DNA from 4 places in the Endozoicomonas sp. genome. Region 1 is predicted to be linked to each of the others. Evidence: predicted binding sites of a transcription regulator. Region 1 holds the regulator's gene; each other region holds the start of a gene.

Region 1 (4,732 bases):
TCGTTTATCAGCCAGGGATTGAACAGGTAGCTGTAGTCACGCATTAATAAGGAATGAAAATAGAAGCAGGCGTTAAGCAGTGATACCTGGTGATCCTTCAGCCAGCTGGCCAACTCCAGATCGGAGAGCCCGCTGTTCAGCATAAACTGACAGTGCCAACCTCTGCCCGTTAGGCCATGAACCGGCACAAACAATTGAGAATGAACATCCAGTGCGGTAAAAAAATCCTGTACCTTCCGTTGCTGCGGGATGCGGTGGTCTAGAGGTTCCCGCTGAAACAGCTGTTGAGCAGAAAAAATGCGCTCCCGAATACGGCGGTCACCACCGGTTTCCCGATGATACTGGATCAGAGTATTCACCCCCATGGTACCAATAAAACGATGCTCATGTTTCCACTGAGGCTGGTATAGGGTCTCCTGGGCTGACTCTGGCATTTCATCCAAAACCCCGTAATACAGGAATCCATTAAATCCCATCTGCTCGAAAGTCAGCCGCATCTGCCGGGTTAATATCGCTATAGGTATGGACTCAAGAGGGTTAATTTCTGACGTATCAAAGCCGGTTACTGAATTGACCAGCCAGGGGAATGAACTGTGAACCATCTGTGCGTCCATAGCGCCCCCAGAACGTTATTCTTAAAATAATGTGAGGTAGATCACAACAAAGGTGAATTACGGGGACGATATACCAGACAAACGACGATGACTCAATATTATTTATAACTGGGAGGATTACATCGTCTACGATACGCTTCCAGTGGTTCGAAAAAGCACCAATGGATACATTTTTACGGGCAACGGGAGGTATTTAGTAAAGCAGAATCCCCCGCAATGCGGGGGAGGATAACAATCAGACGAACAGAATCAGGTGCAGAGCCATACCGACAATAAACGCCCCAATCATCGGTACCGATGTTCTTTTCACCACTTCAAACGGTGAGATTTTAGCAATACCGGCACAGGCAATGACTACCGCTGCGATGGGAGACATGGAACGTCCCATGGAAGCCGCAAAGTTCATCGGCAGAAGCATGGCCACGGCAGGAACGCCGAAGCTCTTGGCTACGTCTGGAGCCAGAGTCGCAAATGACAGGAATGCCGCATTTCCAGACCCCATCATAATGGCAGCAATGGCAATCAGCGTGGCCATAAACAGCGTCATGGCGGAAGCCCCGATACCCAGTCCCTGGGCAGAACCCAACAGGGAGTCGATGGCACCGATATGCTTCAGACCCGTGGCAAAAATTTCAGCACCGATAATCAGACCAACCACCGGACCAAATACCGCCCCCATACCATTCAGGAAGTGATCAAAGCCCTCAAGAGACTCTTTCATTTTCCGTGAACGGATCACTTCACAGAGCATGCCGGCAAATACGCTGATCAACATGGCCATGACGAGATTCATTTTGATGGACGACACCATCATTTTAGAAAAGATCAACAGCAGGAAGAAAGGAATCATGGGCAGCAGTGCATAGAATGCAGGGGCTGGTTCTTTCTTCTCATCGTCAGAACGTTCGATGCCTTCACCGACATGCTCTGCAGCAATATAGCCCTCTTTCAGGTCACAGCGACGCTGCCATACGAAATGAAGGGCTGCAGCCACCAGGGCCATAGGCACAGTAATCCAGGCCTGATAGCCCAGGAAGTATTCGGTAATCTCCAGTCCGGACTGGCTGGCAGCAAAGTTGGCATTAACCTGAGTCACACCGATTTCAAACGCCGCAGGAGAAGCAATAACGGCAACCGCCGAGGCCGGGCTCAAACCGATATTTCTCAGCACTGGATACAGTGTCACCATCAGCAGCAGACCAAGTCCAGTTGCAGAGGTTACAAACATCTGAAGTACTACACTCAGCAGATAGCACAGCGCAAGAACCATATAGGGAGAACGGAAACGGCTGATCGGCTTAACGGCCAGTCGAACCAGGGCTTCTGAAGCACCGATGTGTGACATGTAGCTGGCAAAACCACCACAGGCCATAATGGTCAGACCCAGGCTGGCCATACGGTAGCTGAACACCGAGTTCATCAGTTCAAACAGGTCAAAAGGCATAAAGCCAGTGGCCTTGGCCGCAGGCAGGATATCTTTTACCCCCATCAACGCTGCGGCACTCAGCAAGACAATGCCGGCAATGGCCAGCGAGGCCGACGCGCTGTAGTTCTTCACGATGGCGTATATAACCAGTGCAACCACTGGTATGACGATGAGTATATCCACACGAAACCCTGAAAATGCTTAAATTTCGTGCAGATTATTTCTTGTACTAATGTTTGTAATTGACCAGTGTCAAACAATGATCTAGTACTTTTTTTAAACAATTCCGACAGTCGTTATGACCGAACTCTCAAAGCGGAAAGCACTGATAGCCAACAAAAAAACACAGGTAAACTCATTATTTTCAAACTCTGCACATTTTTTGCTAAAGCTATGGTTTCAGAAACGACTATGGGTTTATAATCAGCCGCACATGGAGAGTAGTCGTAACAACATCCGTGCCAACACTGAGCCGCCTGCGGTTGATCCTTCTGTAGAAACTCATAAGTTTCACCTGCAGCCTCCACGGACAACGAAGTAAAGGTATACGGTTGCCTATGAAGCCTTCCTTACAGCTCAAGATGGGCCAGCAGTTGACCATGACGCCTCAACTGCAACAGGCCATCCGACTGCTACAGCTATCGACACTGGATCTTCAGCAGGAGATTCAGGAAGCTCTGGAATCCAACCCCATGCTGGAGTCCGAAGATAGCCAGACAGAGGACACATCCACCAGCAGTGAAGGAAAGGAAGAACTCGTTGATCTGAGTGAAGCAGCCTCAGAACCTGAGCCGCAGGAGATGGCGGAATGGTCAGAAAGCATTCCAAACGAGCTGCCCGTCGACTCAGCATGGGACGACGTATACTCCAGCCTGCCCGCCAGCAGTGGCGACGATGATTATGACCCCCTGGCGAAATCATCTTCTGTAGAGTCTCTTCAGGATCATCTGGAGTGGCAACTGGATATGGTACCCATGAGTGACCGGGACCGGCTGATTGGCCTTGCCATCATTGAAGCCATTAATCCGGATGGCTATTTAACCTGCTCACTGGATGACCTGTTTGTGTCACTTCAATCCCAGCTGGAAGAGCTGGAGATCGAAGAGGTAAACGTGCTGCAACATCGGGTTCAACAATTCGATCCTGTGGGTTGTGGCAGTTCAGACCTTAAAGAATGCCTGCTGGTCCAGCTCCGTCAGCTTCCCCCATCAACACCTCATTTCAAAAATGCCGAAAAACTGATCACACTTCACCTTGAGTCGCTTGGCACCCGTGACTATGCACGAATCATGCGCAGGGCCAAACTGAAGGAAGACCAGCTGCGTGAAGCCCTCAGCCTGATTCAAAGCTTCAACCCAAAACCTGGCAGCACGATTGATCAGACAGAAGCAGAGTACGTGGTTCCGGATATATCCGTCCGTAAAATCAAGGAACGATGGACTGTCGAACTGAATTCGGATGCACTCCCCAAACTGCGCATTAATAATAATTACGCTTCCATGGTTCAAAGAGCCAATAACAGCCGCGACAATGTGTTCATGAAGAACCACCTGCAGGAAGCCCGCTGGTTTTTGAAAAACCTGCAAAGCCGCAATGAAACGCTGATGAAAGTCGCCAGTCAGATTATCGCCTATCAGCAGGAGTTTCTTGAAAAGGGTGATGAAGCCATGAAGCCCCTGGTGCTGGCGGATATCGCCGAGGCAGTCGGTATGCATGAATCCACCATTTCCCGGGTCACCACCCAGAAGTACATGCATACCCCTCGGGGCGTCTACGAACTCAAGTACTTTTTCTCCAGCCATGTCAGCACAACGGAAGGTGGTGAATGTTCGTCCACAGCGATTCGAGCCCATATCCGCAAGCTCATTGCTGAGGAAACACCACGCAAACCGCTCAGTGATAATAAAATTGCGGCCATACTGGGAGAACAGGGAATCAAGGTAGCCAGGCGAACCATTGCCAAATACCGTGAGTCCATGAATATCCCTCCATCCAATGAGCGAAAGCAGTTAGTCCCCTGAGAATCATAAAGGTCTTGTAAAAGATAAGGTGATGTACAGGACAAAAAGCAGTTTTTTTTGTCTCAGGGCATTCCAAGCTGCATTGACAGTGTTAGAATCGAAGTTAACCAGTTTGAAAAATCCCGCGGACTGGTGATTATCTGGATAATGGGATCAGGAGAGCGTTACATGCAAGTCAACATCAGTGGACATCATGTCGAGGTAACAGAAGCTCTGCACGACTATGTGATCAAGAAACTGGAACGTCTTGCTTCGCATTTTGACCATATCACCAATGTACAGGTGACCCTGAGTGTAGAAAAGCTGGCGCAGAAAGCAGAAGCCATTCTGCATACCCGCGGAGCCGAGATTAATGCGACCGCCGAGCACGAAGACATGTACGCAGCCATTGACCTGCTCTCGGACAAATTGGATCGGCAGCTGGTTAAACAGAAAGAGAAAGCCTTAAACAGGCAACAGGGCGCCAGTGGCCATGCCCTTTGATTTTTCAGGTTGCCATTCTTATTTAGCATGATGATTCATCGCATCCTAACCCCCGAGCGCACCCTTGACGGTGTGCACGGGGCCAGCAAAAAGAAAATTCTGGAATATATCGCTGACCGCATCAGCAGTGAAGTCCCCGAAATCAATGCCAAAGAACTGTTTGAAGCCCTGGTTTCACGGGAGCGTCT
Region 2 (4,732 bases), 450 kb from region 1:
GTGATCAGCTCCATTGGGGTGAGGGCGAGTTCAGCATTAACAAGGATTCCATCAGTTTCACTGGCAAGCTGGCTCCCGGCCCCGACTATAAGCTGTACCTGTCACCGGTTTTTATTGAAACGGAAGCCGCTTTTAACCAGCACAAGTCAGAGATGATGAGGGTTGGCGATATCAAAACCTTTGATAACTTTCTTATCCCACTGCCAGCAACCATTGATCCGGCCAAATACAATACGGTCATCATCTGGTGCGAAGCTTTTGGTCAGTTTATTACTTCCGGGACTTATCAGCCGTAAATTCACGATAAGTCTGATTGGCTGGTAACCGGAGGGTACAAAAAAGCTCCGGCCCAACCATCTGGTCAGACCGGAGCTCGATTTTCTAAGCTTATTGCCTTTGTCAGTTTATGGGTAAACCGACAACCTCCCTGGCTAATAAATCATTAAGCAACTCATGCTTAAGACTTGCTGGTGAACTCTGGGTAAGCTTCCATACCACATTCAGTAAGATCAGCACCTTCGTACTCTTCTTCTTCAGAGATACGCAGCCCCATGATCACCTTGATCACACCCCAGACAACCAGGGAAGCACCAAACACCCAGGCAAAGATACTGCCGATACCCAGCAACTGAGCACCCAGGGTAGCGTCGCTGTTGGTCAGAGGTACAGCCAGCAGACCCCAGATACCTACAACACCGTGAACCGAGATGGCACCTACTGGATCATCGATACGCAGTTTGTCCAGCGCCAGGATAGAGAAGACAACCAGGGCTCCACCGACAGCACCGATCAGCGTTGCACCCAAGGCAGTTGGCGTCAGAGGTTCTGCAGTAATAGCTACCAGACCAGCCAGCGCACCGTTCAGGGCCATTGTCAGGTCAGCCTTGCCGAACAGCAGTCTGGCAACGATCAGGGCGGCAATAACACCACCGGCTGCGCCAGCATTGGTGTTTACAAAAATCTGTGCAACCGCGTTGGCATTTTCAACATCAGCAATCTTCAGCTGAGAGCCACCGTTGAAGCCGAACCAGCCCAGCCAGAGGATAAAGGTACCCAGAGTGGCCAGAGGCAGGTTAGCACCAGGCATGGCGTTAACGGCACCGTTAGAACCGTACTTGCCTTTACGGGCACCCAGCAGCAGCACACCAGCCAGGGCAGCAGAAGCACCCGCCATGTGAACCACACCGGAACCGGCAAAGTCCTGGAAGCCAGCTTCGTTCAGGAAACCACCGCCCCACTTCCAGAAGCCCTGTACTGGATAGATAAAGCCAGTCATGAAGACCGCAAACAGCAGGAAGGCCCACAGCTTCATACGTTCAGCAACCGCACCGGAAACGATGGACATGGCCGTCGCTACGAAGACCACCTGGAAGAAGAAGTCAGAACGCAGAGAGTAATAAGGAGCGTCATCACCACCGGCAACCACCGACTCGACGCTGTTTTCAGTGCCCAGCAACGTGCCGAACAGAGGCATGATGCCGCCTTCATTTGCGCCTGGATACATGATCTGGTAACCACAGAGCAGGTACATGGTGCAGGCAATGGCAAACAGGGCAATATTTTTGGTCAGAATTTCAACGGTGTTCTTTGAGCGCACCAGACCGGCTTCCAGCATGGCAAAGCCGGCGGCCATCCACATGACCAGTGCACCACACATCAGGAAATAAAAAGTGTCGAGTGCATACGACAGCTGAGTTATATCTTCCACGGGACCCCTCCCAGTAAAATTCACATCTTCTTATCTGTTTTATATCGCTATTACTGCTGAGCGATGTCATCAGTGGCTGCTGATGAGTAATGCCTTTGGCTGGCTATTAGATAGCGTCGACGCCTGTCTCTCCGGTACGGATTCGAATGGCCTGTTCCAGAGCCGTTACGAAAATCTTTCCGTCTCCGATTTTGCCGGTGTTGGCCGCATTGGAAACCGCTTCAATCACTTGATCCAGCAGGTCGTCGGAGATTGCCACTTCAATCTTTACCTTTGGCAGAAAGTCCACAACGTACTCTGCACCGCGATACAACTCGGTATGACCTTTCTGGCGACCAAAGCCCTTGACTTCAGTCACAGTAATACCCTGAACGCCGATATCAGAAAGCGCTTCCCGCACGTCATCAAGCTTGAATGGCTTGATAATGGCTGATACTAACTTCATGCATTATTCTCCTGGCTTTACTTAATATTCATCCGGGAGGGGTGACCTGGATGCGATACAGCTTCCAAAGTCTACGCATTTCCCTTTGTGTTACAACAGCCCGTTTTATTTCAAGCCCCAACCAAAGGAAAAATGAACCCTGCCAGTCTTGGTTTCAGGCGATCCCGCCTGGCACTGATTAAATGGTTAACCCTCTATAAGCAGCCTCTGTGCCAGTTTTTGCATATCCCCATAAATGGGCATGATTGAAGGCTTCAGGAGCTCGAACAAGTACCGAAACAGGCCTGCGCACTCATTTGACGCACTAAAACCTTATCCTTCCTCAGCAAAGCGCACCAAATTAGTGCAGCAATCAATGCGTCGGATGACTATCAAAACTTGATGCCTCTTCAGAGAGCAGCTAAATCTATTACGCAGAACTAGAGGGCGCATATTCCATATGCATCATGCTTCCCAATAAATTTGAGGCTTCAATCGAAGGTGTCAGAGGTATAACCATTGCCAGACAGCACAATCACCCAGAGCGATGTCATCACCATCGACGTCACATCCCCCTATGCCTCGCAGCAACTGCTGGAAGCCTATACAACCACCGGTATTGCATACTTCACGGGATTGCCCATTGCCACAGAGGCCTTTCAGGCCAGGGTACTGAATACAGCCCGACGCTTCTTTCTCGGATTTACCGCAGAACAAAAAGCAGCCCTGCGCTTTGGAGTCCCGGGTTATATCCGTGGTTACAGCGGGCCGGGCAGCGAACAGTACGGTGATACCGCTGATACCTATCAGGAACATTATGTCGAGTCGCTGGATATTGTCAGTGGCATGACCATCAGTGAGTGGCCAGACCTGCTTGTGGATTCTGGTTTAATGGATGAGCTGGAGCAATATCGTCGCGTTGCCGCACAGGCGGCCACCATTATTCTGACACTGACCGAGAAAGCCCTTAAACTGACACCGGGATTCCTGGCCACCAAGCACGCACTGAGTCGGGGCAACAGCACCTTTCGCCTGAATCATTACCCGTCCATGATGCAAAATCAGCGCAAAGGCTCAATTCGCTTTGGTGAACATACCGACTTTGACACCATCTCCCTGCTGCTCTTACTGGACGATGCCGGAGGCCTGCAGTTTCAAAACCCCCGAGGAGAGTGGTGTTCCCTGAAAAGAAAACCCAACACTTTATTGGTACACGTTGCAGACATGCTGGCGCGCTGGAGCAATGAGCGTCTGGTGGCAACACCCCATCGTGTCTATGCCGAAGACCAGGATGACCTGTGGCCAGAACGCTATACCATGATCTTTTTTGCCGCCCCGCCCTCCACCACCTGGGTTGATTCCAAAGATCTGTTCCCGGATGAGCCCAATAAATACCCGCCGGTCAGTGCAGGGGATTACCTGAAACAGCGTCTGGAACAGATTTACGGCAGCAGCTACCGGGAAAAAATCGGCTAGTTCTATCAGGGGTCAGGTTGAGGTATCCTTCCTCTTTCTAACCACCAGCCCAGCGATAACCATGATCGATAAAGCCGCCTTAATTAATAATATTGCCGCCAAAGCCGGTGAACTCTTTAACAGTGACAAAAGCCAGACCCGGGAAGATATCGAAAAAAATATCAAGGCCTTGGTCGGCAGTGCGCTGTCAAAGCTGGAGCTGATCACCCGTGACGAGTTTGATACCCAGGTTGCTGTTCTGAGGCACACCCGTGAGCGCCTTGAAGCGCTGGAAAAAGAAGTGGAAGCACTTACATCAGAACAAAAAGTGCTGGAAGACAACCGCAAAGAAGATCAGGAAAATTCTGATAGTTGATAACTTATGCTTCCCATTGCGTCGGCAGATCTTAGCAGGCGCATCTTACACTGCAAACCTCCCATAAGCTGCTATCTTTGATCGCTTAAAATTGTTTAATTAGTCAATAATCAAAATTATCTCAATGTTGCTAGAACAGCATCTGGGTTACCAGACTAGCTGTTAGCCGAATTGATGAGCCAGGGTTTTAATAGGGTGCTCTCTCTGAATGATTGAAACAATAGTGCTCTATTTTCACAGCTACTATGGGAACACCACTCATAATAGTTAACTGTCATGCCCGCTTCTGTTATTTCCAGCTCTACCAAAAGCATCGTTTTGCAAATTGAAGTTTCTATAGATTCAGGCAACATGCTGAATCTTGAAGATAGTTTACAGCGTGCACTCAATGAAGCCGGGCAGCTTGGAACAAAAGAGTTATTGGGGCTATTTGAATCACCCAATAAAGAACCTATCGTCGTTAATCAGCAGAAGTGGAACTACAAAGGAAAGGTTCTTAAGCACTATGAAACCTTATACGGTCGTATACCTTTGGAGCGCTCCGTATATCAGGGTGTCAGAGGTGGCAGTACTCTGGCAGCACTTGATCTTCGTGCCGGTATTATTGGTTCAGCTACCCCCAAATTTGCCAAGTCTATCGCCTGGAAATACAGCCAGATGCCAGCGCCTGCGGTAAAAGAAGATTTTGAGACCAACCATCAAAGGACGCTTTCAAATTCTTATATCAAGCATTTATCGGACAGAGTAGGTGCATTAATTGAAGACCAGC
Region 3 (4,732 bases), 1.0 Mb from region 1:
AACAGGTCAGCATGCCGGGGTTTCATCCCTCCGTTACCACCCACATAGAGGTTCCAGCCCTTCTCGGTAGCAATTACGCCAACATCCTTACTCTGGGCTTCGGCGCACTCCCGGGTACATCCCGAAACGGCCATTTTGACTTTATGAGGTGAACGCACTCCTCGATAACGGTGCTCAATGGCAATGGCCATGCTGGTGCTGTCCAGAACACCGTAGCGGCACCAGGTACTGCCCACACAGGATTTAACCGTTCTCAGGGACTTCCCGTAGGCATGCCCGGTTTCAAACCCAGCATCCACCAACCGCTTCCAGATAGCCGGCAACTCATTAACCTGGGCACCAAACAGATCGATCCGCTGGCCGCCAGTGATTTTGGTGTAGAGATTAAAGTCTTTAGCCACCTCACCAATCACAATCAGCTTCTCCGGGGTAATTTCACCGCCGGGAACCCGTGGCACAATGGAGTAGGTACCGTCCTTCTGCATATTCCCCAGGAAATAATCATTGGTGTCCTGAAGCGGAGCATGATCACTCTTCAGAATGTAATCGTTCCAGCAGGAAGCCAGTATGGAACCAATGGTAGGCTTACAGATATCACAACCCATGCCGCGACCATGCTTTTCAATCACCTGGGAGAACGTTTTCAGCTCGCCGACCCTGACCAGGTGATACAGCTCCTGCCTTGAATGTGGAAAGTGCTCACAAATATCTTTTTTGACTTCAACACCCAGTTGAGTCAGCTCGTGGTCGAGCACCTGCTTTACCAGCTGGGCACAACCACCGCAGCCAGTTCCGGCATTGGTTTCAGCTTTGAGAGCTGCAATATCCTGACAACCTCCAGCCACCGCACCGACCAGTTCCCCCTTACTTACATTGAAGCAGGAACAGATCTGGGCCGTTTCCGGCAGTGCAGCCACCCCCATTCCAGCACTGGCAGAGCCATCACTCTGAGGCAAAATCAACTCAGCAGGGTTAGCCGGAGGCACAATGCCATTCAACATCATTTGCAGTAACGTTCCATAGTCGTCTGCATCCCCGACCAGAACGGCACCCAGAACTCTCTTTTTGGTTTTGGATACGACCAGCTTTTTATAAACCTGTTTTTCCTGGTCAATGAACTGATAACTCAGTGAGCCTTTTGTATTGCCATGAGCATCACCAATACTGGCCACATCAACGCCCATCAGTTTTAGCTTGGTACTCATATCTGCGCCGGTAAACTGGCTATTACCGTTACCGGTTAAATGATCAACCGCTACCTGGGCCATTTGATAGCCGGGAACCACCAGTCCAAAAATCCGGTTTTCCCACAGCGCACACTCACCAATGGCATATATAGATTCATCAGAGGTCAGACAGTCATTATTGATAACAATGCCACCTCGCTCCCCCATGGCCAGCTCGGCCTGTTTTGCCAGTTCATCCCGTGGACGAATACCCGCAGAAAACAGCACAATATCGGTATTCAGCACCTCACCATCGGCGAACTGCATTTGATGGACTGCGCCCTCACCATCAGTGATCAGCTGGGTGTTCTTGCCGGTATGGATTTGCACGCCAAGCGCTTCAATCTTCTGTCGAAGCATGGCACCACCGCCATCATCCACCTGAACAGCCATCAAACGGGGTGCAAATTCAACCACATGGGTTTCAAGGCCAAGATCTTTTAACGCTTTGGCGGCTTCCAGCCCCAATAGCCCGCCACCCACAACGGCACCAACCCTGCTGTTGCCAGCCGCTCTGGCAATGGCTTCCAGATCCTCAATGGTACGGTACACAAAGCAGTTGTCCCGCTCATGCCCTGGCACTGGTGGCACAAAAGGATAGGACCCGGTAGCCAGCACCAGCTTGTCGTACTGAATACTTCTCTCTTTGTTGGTGGTTAATTCCCGGGCATCACGGTCAATGGCAATCACCGCTTCATCGAGAATCAGATCAATACCGTTCTCCTGATAAAAACCTTCCGGCACCATGGACAGGTCTTCGGCACTTCGACCACTGAAAAATTCGGAAAGGTGAACACGATCGTATGCAGGGCGGGACTCTTCACCAAAAACAACCACCTGGTAGTGCTCTAATCCACCAGCAGCCACCAGCTTTTCCATAAAGCTGTGACCGACCATGCCATTACCGACGACTACCAGGGTTTGTTTCCCGCTCATTTCGGCTAATTCCCCATTGTTGAACACACTTTGTCTGCCAGCATGCAGGGGGTATGCCAAAACACTCAAAGCTATGCCTGAAAGTTAAAAGTAAAGATTTACTGGAACCACAAAGAGCACGAAGAACACCAAGTCTTTAAAAGATACCTTTGTGAACTTTGTACCCTTTGTGGTTAGAAGGCTTGTGATGCCTTTGATGTGGAAGATAAATCCTGGGTATTTTTTTGAACCACAAAGCGCACGAAGAACACTAAGTCTTTGAAAAGATACCTTTGTGAACTTTGTGAACTTTGTGGTTAGAAGGCTTGCAATGCCTTTGATGTGGAAGATAAATCCTGGGTATTTTTGAACCACAAAGGACACGAAGAGCACAAAGCCGATAAAAAGATAACTTAGTGAACTCTGTGATCTTTGTGGTTAAAGAGCTTGTAATACTCTCGCCACACTCCCAAAACCAGAGTATATGCAACACTGCCAGACTGTATCCGTCGCCGAAAATCATGCACCAAAATAAAAACAACAGCCCACACCCGCGTCATTATTTGGTGCATATTGTGCAATTTTTGATTGAACTACTTATTGGCAAACTGGCTCAGCCCCCTAAAATAGCCCACCCATTTTTACTGGTTTCCCTGATATCACAAAACTATGGACTATCATTTCCAGCGCAACTATTCCGGTCGACCCGAAGCTCATTTCTCCATGGACCATGAAGCCATGGGCATCTGGCTGACAGAAGAACTGGGCAGCAACAGGCAGCAGCTGGAGCACCTGTTACAGGTAGTGGATAGTCTGGAGAAAGGTCAGCGCTGGGAGTATTTTGACGATGGCAATGACTATCGCCTGCATCTGACGCGCGATCACGCCGAAGTGCGGGCAGCCCTTCTGGATACCGAAATGGGCTGTGATGAAATGGAAGAGCTGGACTATTACGACAATGAGTCCATCAGCCACTGTGGGCTGGATGATTTTAAAACGCTGCTGGTCTGCTGGCAGGACTTTCTGAATATATAAGTTTTAAAGTGTTTTACTATTATCACTTTAAGGATAAGTTCAAATAGTCAATCAACTCGGCTTGCGCCCTCTTAAGTATTTCGGAAGAACTATTGTTTCTGAGGGCACCCAATAATTTTCGTATATCAAAGAATTAATACTCTATAAAAAAATTTATATTAAAGCCTATTAATCGACTATTTGAAAATATGTTTTTCCACAATTGATTCTTTCTTTTTTTGATCAATACCCCCATTTCCATCATCCAACTGGCTAAATGCTTTACAGATTAAACTATACCCTTTCTCCTGAAGATACCTATTGACATCCCAGGTTTTATCGTATTTTTTATGATGCGAGCCGGTATTATCTTCATACTTATGATCTATGGATGCTTGTAGAGAGTGGGTATACCTTTGATAATGCTCACTTAACGACTTTTTTTCGTGGGATTTTTTTGATTTATCAGGGCGAATATCCATTTCCATTTCTTCTGGACTAAAATCTTTCATCTTTTTGGCATTCTGAATGGTTCTACTCATGAAGGGAGGTAATGATGCATGCCTGACGAAACCTGCCATTGACATCTTGCTCTCCTTTTCAAAACGAGTCATGAAATCCTCAAACTTTAGAGCATTTTTAACAACCAGCATCGCATCGTTGCGGCATGAATGATAGTCTGCCTGGCGCTTCTTTGTATGATCTACAAATGTAACCTGACAGTTTTCTATCGCCATTGACAACACGTATAAGGCACCCTGCATTTGATGAGCAGCGCTATCAAGAACAACAATATCAACCTTCCCAGCTCTCCGGCTGATCACTAAAGGAATAAAATGGGAGTCCGCATCATTCCCGGGATCAACATTAACCAACACGCCTGATTGAAAATCTCCATCATATGAAGCCATCATTTTCTCAACAAGCGGCTTAATGTTGAAAAAGCCTGATACTGTTATATCAATATCATACTTATCATTGTAATATGATGCAGCTGCAGCGAGAGCCAACTCAGATGGAAAGACAATTTGGGAACCATTTTTAAACGTCGTTATTCTTGTGTTTCCAGGTTCATCCACTTTTCGAACATCTTCTTTGAGAACACCCAGTTCAGGGTGCGTTGTTAGTAAATCCGTAGCACTTTTGATACCACTCATTAATGGTAAATTCTGTACAAGCTCAGAGTTTACTTCATCGTGAACAGTGTCACTCGTTTCATCAAAACCTTGCTTTTTGACTGCAAGATTTTCAAGATTTTCTGCCGCTATGGCCAAATCAAGCAATTCCTGAGTTTTTAAAATTCTATCAGAAGATTCATACTTTATTAGTCTATTATTAAGAGCAACAAAGGCATCGTGCAAATCACTATCAACTGTAACATTACATGACATGAAGCTTCTCGATAATAAACTTCTGAGATTACCGGGGGTTAAAATATGTTTAAAAGGGGTACTCTCTCTGAATGATTGAAACAATAGTGCTCTATTTTCACAGCTACTATGGGAACACCACTCATAATAGTTAACTGTCATGCCCGCTTCTGTTATTTCCAGCTCTACCAAAAGCATCGTTTTGCA
Region 4 (4,732 bases), 730 kb from region 1:
GCTCACCGCAGGCCAGGCCGACCATGATGGTATCCAGATCCCCGGTAACATTGACGGCAGAACCTTCGCCACTGCAGCCAGACTTATAAATACAGTCCGCTTGATGAGGTTCGGCGGTAATGCCGGTAAAGCGGTCAGCCCCAAAACGGTTGGCCAAATAGCCGAGAACACCACCGGCCATGGCGCCTACACCGGCCTGCAAAATCGTATGAGTAGGTCGATCAATGCCCATAGTCTGCATTTGCTCAACAGCTTCATCAGCCATGGTCATGTAACCCTGCATGATCCAGGTCGGGATTTCGGTATAACCTTCCCAAGCCGTGTCCTGAACCATCAGCCAGCCATTCTCGTCGGCATTCTTGCAGGCAAGGCGTACGGCATCGTCGTAATTCAGGTCGGTAACAATGCACTCGGCACCTAAACGACGGATGTTTTCTACACGCTCTTTGGCAGCACCCTTGGGCATGTAAACAACGGCATTCTGGCCAAGTTGCATGGCAGCCCAGGCCACACCTCGGCCGTGGTTTCCATCCGTCGCAGTGGCAAAGGTAATGGGCTCTTGTCCTTTCAGGCTGTCAAAGCTGAATTCTTCAAGTGGAATACCCAGTTTATTACTGACGCACTTGCCAATGGCGTAAGAGCCACCGAGCACTTTGAATGCGTTCAGGCCGAAACGATAGGATTCGTCTTTGACCAGAATTTTTTTCAGGCCAAGCTGGTGAGCCAGCTGGTCAAGAGAGCGAAGTGGTGTTGGTTCATAACCAGGAATTCGCTGGTGGAATTCACGGGCTATTCTGGCCACTTCGGTACTGAAGAGTGGTGAAGATTCACCGTTAAAGAAGCGGTTAGGCTCCTGTTTTATGGATAAACTGAATTCTGACATCAGATGCCCCCTAAGCCGCTATATGCCAAAAAGCTTTTTCACCACAAAGTCACGAAGCCACAAAGATTGTTTCTTTTCCTTAGTGTCTCTGTGACTTTGTGGTTATTCATATAACCCTTAATCAGGCGTCAACGCGACGGGCGCCTTTCTTCATCAGGTTTTCCAGCACTACGTCTGGGTTGGCAAAGCGGCGGTTGAGGATCATGGAAGCGATGATGTAAGGCTTCCAGCCAGCTTCTTTGTAGGTGTCGATCAGGTACTTGTTGAATACACCTTCAGTTACCTCTCCTTCCTTGCAGGAAACGCCGGTGATGTCTGCAGGCAGGCAGTGCATGTAAAGCGCTTCACCGTTGCGGGTATGCTTCATCATTTCTTCGGTGCAGTGCCAGTCTTTGTGCAGAGCGTTCTGAGCCAGGCATTCCTGTTCCAGAGTCTTAAGACCAGCGTGGTCGCCAGCTTTCAGCAGGTCAGTACGACGACCCATGACGTGGTAAGGTGCCCAGGACTTAGGATAAACAATATCAGCATCCTTGAAGGCTTCAGCCATGGTGCTTACCTGAGTGAAGCTGCCGCCACTTTCTGCTGCCTGGCGACCCGCAGTTTCAACGACTTCAGGAATCAGGTCATAGCCTTCTGGGTGAGCCAGAGTGACATCCATACCGAAGCGGGTCATCAGGCCGATGATGCCCTGTGGTACGGAGAGAGGCTTGCCGTAGCTTGGAGAGTAAGCCCAGGTCATGGCAATCTTCTTGCCTTTCAGATTTTCCAGACTGCCAAAATGCTCGATCAGCCATGCCAGGTCAGCCATGCTCTGGGTTGGGTGGTCGATATCACACTGCAGGTTTACCATGCCAGGACGTTGAGCCAGAACACCGTTTTCCTTGCCGAAGTCCAGAGCTGAGCCCACTTCACGCATGTACTGGTTACCATAGCCCAGGTACATGTCATCACGGATACCGATTACGTCAGCGCAGAAAGAGATCATGTTGGCGGTTTCACGAACGGTTTCGCCGTGAGCAATCTGGGACTTACCTTCATCCAGATCCTGGATCGCCAGACCCAGCATGTTACAGGCGGAGGTGAAGGAGAAACGGGTACGGGTAGAGTTATCACGGAACAGGGAAACACCGAGGCCGCTGTCGAAAACTTTGGTAGAGATGTTTTCGTTGCGCAGCAGGCGCAGGCCTTCTGCTACTTTCAATACCTGCTTCAATTCATCGGTAGACTGTTCCCAGGTCAGGAGAAAGTCTTTGCTATGCAGTTTGGTGTTCAGTGCCTTGATATCTTGAAGTAACTGGTCGAAATTGCTCACGGTATTTCCTTTTTTCTGAATATCAGACCCTTTGAGCGAAGACAGTGCTATCGGATCTGGGGTTGTTGTTTGACTGAGTCTGGCGCAGTTGAAGAGGCGACCCTGGTAAATCAGTCAGATGGCTAACTGGTATCTTTTAATAGCCAACTTACGTGCCAACTTTTGTGAGGATGCTGTGAGAAAAGGAAAAACAGGGATGGAGTTCGATGTGTTCTGTTCGTTATTATCCTGCAGCCATTGATAACTGAGGGTTTTGGACGACTGGTTAAAAAGTAAGTTAATAGAGGTGAGGCTGGCAGAAAATAAAAAAATGACTTGAAGCAAATTTTTATCAGCCCCAAAGATGCGACAGGTTCGTTTTGATCTATCAGTTTGATAATTTTAAAGTGCGTTGATAATCAAAGTGACAGTAGTTTGGTTAAATGAGGCAGGGCTTATGTCAACAAAACCTAAGGTACCTGCCAGATGTGCCAACAAGGGAGGTCGAAAAATTACTTTTCTGGTAGACGATGCTTGATCATCTGACCAAGAGTGAGAATGTCTTTTCGAACCTCTTTTACCTGACTCTCCACACCTTCAAGGCGTTGGTTAATGCCACCAAGCCATTCATTGGTACTGCTGAGTCGCTCATTGTTTTCATCCAGCCGTTCATTGGCTTCGTCAAGTCGTTCATTGTTTTCACCGAGACGTTCATTCGTCTCGTTTAACCGTTCATAGGTTTCATCAACACGCTCATGGGTACCATCGACCAGTTTATTGGTTTCATCCAGCCGACCATTAATGGTGTCCAGATGCTCGCTGATATCATCCAGAATCTTGTGGGTGTTATCCATTAACTCACTGGTACGCTCAAAACCGGACAATGTGGCCTGAGCCAGCTCCGAGACATCTTCCTTAACGCCGGTAACTTCAGCCTGAATCCCAGACATGTTGACTTTGACGCCAATGATTTCATGCTGGTTTTTAAGCGCGATGTGTTTGATATCCGCCATCGCTTTCACCAGGCCATGAATCGTGTTGTAGAGGGACTGGTGTTGTTTCTCCAGCATCTCAACTCTTGTTTCTAGCGACATACAGCTACCTGTCTTTTGTTGTGTTACAAAGCCTTGTGTTTAAACATTTTGTATTTAGACAGCCATAAAGCACTCGTATTAAAAATTTTTGTAAAAAAGCGAGTGCTATTTTTCAACCTGGTATTCAGGTGATGGCAGTTTTATAGATACAGCTGTGCACTGACTGCATGATCAGCATAGCAGAGCTTCAGAATGTCATCGGTTTTATTGATGAGAGAAATAAAAAGGGGGCTTTATAGTGGAATGGGGGTTTGGATTAAATTGAGTATGTCTACATGTTCTGCATGCACTGATTGAACCACGGAGATCACGAAGAGCACAAAGAAAGCGTTTGCATTTCCACTGTGAACGTTGTGACCTCCATGGTTCAAAAAGTAATCTCAAGGTATTGAAAGTTTCAGTATCGCTTCCAGAACCCCACCGGCAATAGCACGGGCTTTATCAGAAATTGTTGTATGATCAACACTGGCTCCTCGTGGGTCAATATCACCAATTTTGAATCCTGGAGGGACTTCAGATCCTGTGCTGATCATACCCCGAACCTTACCTCCAATCCGGGTAATCACCGGCTGGTTTCCAATCTCTGTACTGATGTTTGCAACGATCTGTCCTTCTTCAACCAGCTCACCAATGGCTACTTCTGGGATAACTTGACCGGCACAGGGGGCCCGTAATACTCGCTCTTCTGCGTAGCCCATGATAGTGCCAGGCTTTCCGGTATTGGGTTCAGCTTCTCCCTGGTAAATGACTCTGGCCAGGTTATGACCCCGGCAGGTCTCAATGACGGCATCAACATCCTGTCCCGCATTGAATCCAGGGCCAAGCGCAATGGTCACCGGTGCCATTTTCCGATGCGTCCCCAGGTTTTGCTTGGCCAGAATGCCATCAACCAGTACCGCCGGTTTAAACTGACGGAGTGTCTGGCCATCCGGATCGACCATGATCGGGATACGACCGTTATTGATAATTCTCAGTGCATCAGCAACGGACCGGGCTTTTTGTGCAGTGATGCCCTCAACGGTTATCTGACCACTTTCGTTCAATAGAGCACCAGCGAAAGAAACATTGGTACGAATCACCGTTGGTTTTGGCAGATCCAGCATGACCACTTTATAGCCACTGTTATGCAGTTTGACGGCAGTACCGGATGCCAGGTCACCAGCACCCCGGATGATCACAAGATTATCATGACCATTGGTTACAGAAGAGAGTATTGCTGGCTTCCCGCCACTTTTTCTCAATGTCTTGCCACGGGAAAGTGCCAGAATTTCTCCCATAATACTCACCGCAATTTCTTCCGGGCTTTCTGCTCCAATATCCAGACCTACCGGGGTGCGAACCTCTTGAAAACGTGTTTCGCTGATTCCGAGTTCCAGACATTTATTATGAAGCGTTTCTACCTTGCGACGACTGGCCAGTTGGCCGATATGACGGGCAGGACTTTTAAGAATGGCTGGTAATGCG

What was found. The regulator sigma-54, encoded in region 1, starts transcription at its own class of promoters, with help from an activator protein. The targets are predictions, from matches to a motif close to TGGCACNNNNNTTGCTNT.
Region 2: glnK (P-II family nitrogen regulator) is a predicted target of sigma-54. The motif match lies at 2,351-2,368, and genes of this name have one in related genera.
Region 3: nirB (nitrite reductase large subunit NirB) is a predicted target of sigma-54. The motif match lies at 2,204-2,221, and genes of this name have one in related genera.
Region 4: ygeW (knotted carbamoyltransferase YgeW) is a predicted target of sigma-54. The motif match lies at 2,228-2,245, and genes of this name have one in related genera.

The regions. Positions count from the first base shown of each region.
Region 1 is NZ_OZ239981.1:5,919,610-5,924,341, reverse strand. It holds gene ACOCLE_RS26180 (response regulator transcription factor) at 1-614, opposite strand, end outside; gene dcuC (C4-dicarboxylate transporter DcuC) at 850-2,223, opposite strand; gene ACOCLE_RS26170 (RNA polymerase factor sigma-54) at 2,598-4,061, shown strand; gene hpf (ribosome hibernation-promoting factor, HPF/YfiA family) at 4,230-4,544, shown strand; gene ACOCLE_RS26160 (PTS sugar transporter subunit IIA) at 4,572-4,732, shown strand, end outside.
Region 2 is NZ_OZ239981.1:5,465,518-5,470,249, forward strand. It holds gene ACOCLE_RS24245 (DM13 domain-containing protein) at 1-296, shown strand, start outside; gene ACOCLE_RS24250 (ammonium transporter) at 458-1,657, opposite strand; gene glnK (P-II family nitrogen regulator) at 1,815-2,153, opposite strand; gene ACOCLE_RS24260 (2OG-Fe(II) oxygenase family protein) at 2,652-3,608, shown strand; gene ACOCLE_RS24265 (accessory factor UbiK family protein) at 3,670-3,963, shown strand; gene ACOCLE_RS24270 (ISKra4 family transposase) at 4,240-4,732, shown strand, end outside.
Region 3 is NZ_OZ239981.1:902,938-907,669, reverse strand. It holds gene nirB (nitrite reductase large subunit NirB) at 1-2,162, opposite strand, end outside; gene ACOCLE_RS04025 (YacL family protein) at 2,811-3,176, shown strand; gene ACOCLE_RS04020 (hypothetical protein) at 3,353-4,687, opposite strand; gene ACOCLE_RS04015 (ISKra4 family transposase) at 4,686-4,732, shown strand, end outside.
Region 4 is NZ_OZ239981.1:5,190,034-5,194,765, forward strand. It holds gene dpaL (diaminopropionate ammonia-lyase) at 1-883, opposite strand, end outside; gene ygeW (knotted carbamoyltransferase YgeW) at 1,005-2,195, opposite strand; gene ACOCLE_RS23130 (coiled-coil domain-containing protein) at 2,687-3,268, opposite strand; gene yqeB (selenium-dependent molybdenum cofactor biosynthesis protein YqeB) at 3,649-4,732, opposite strand, start outside.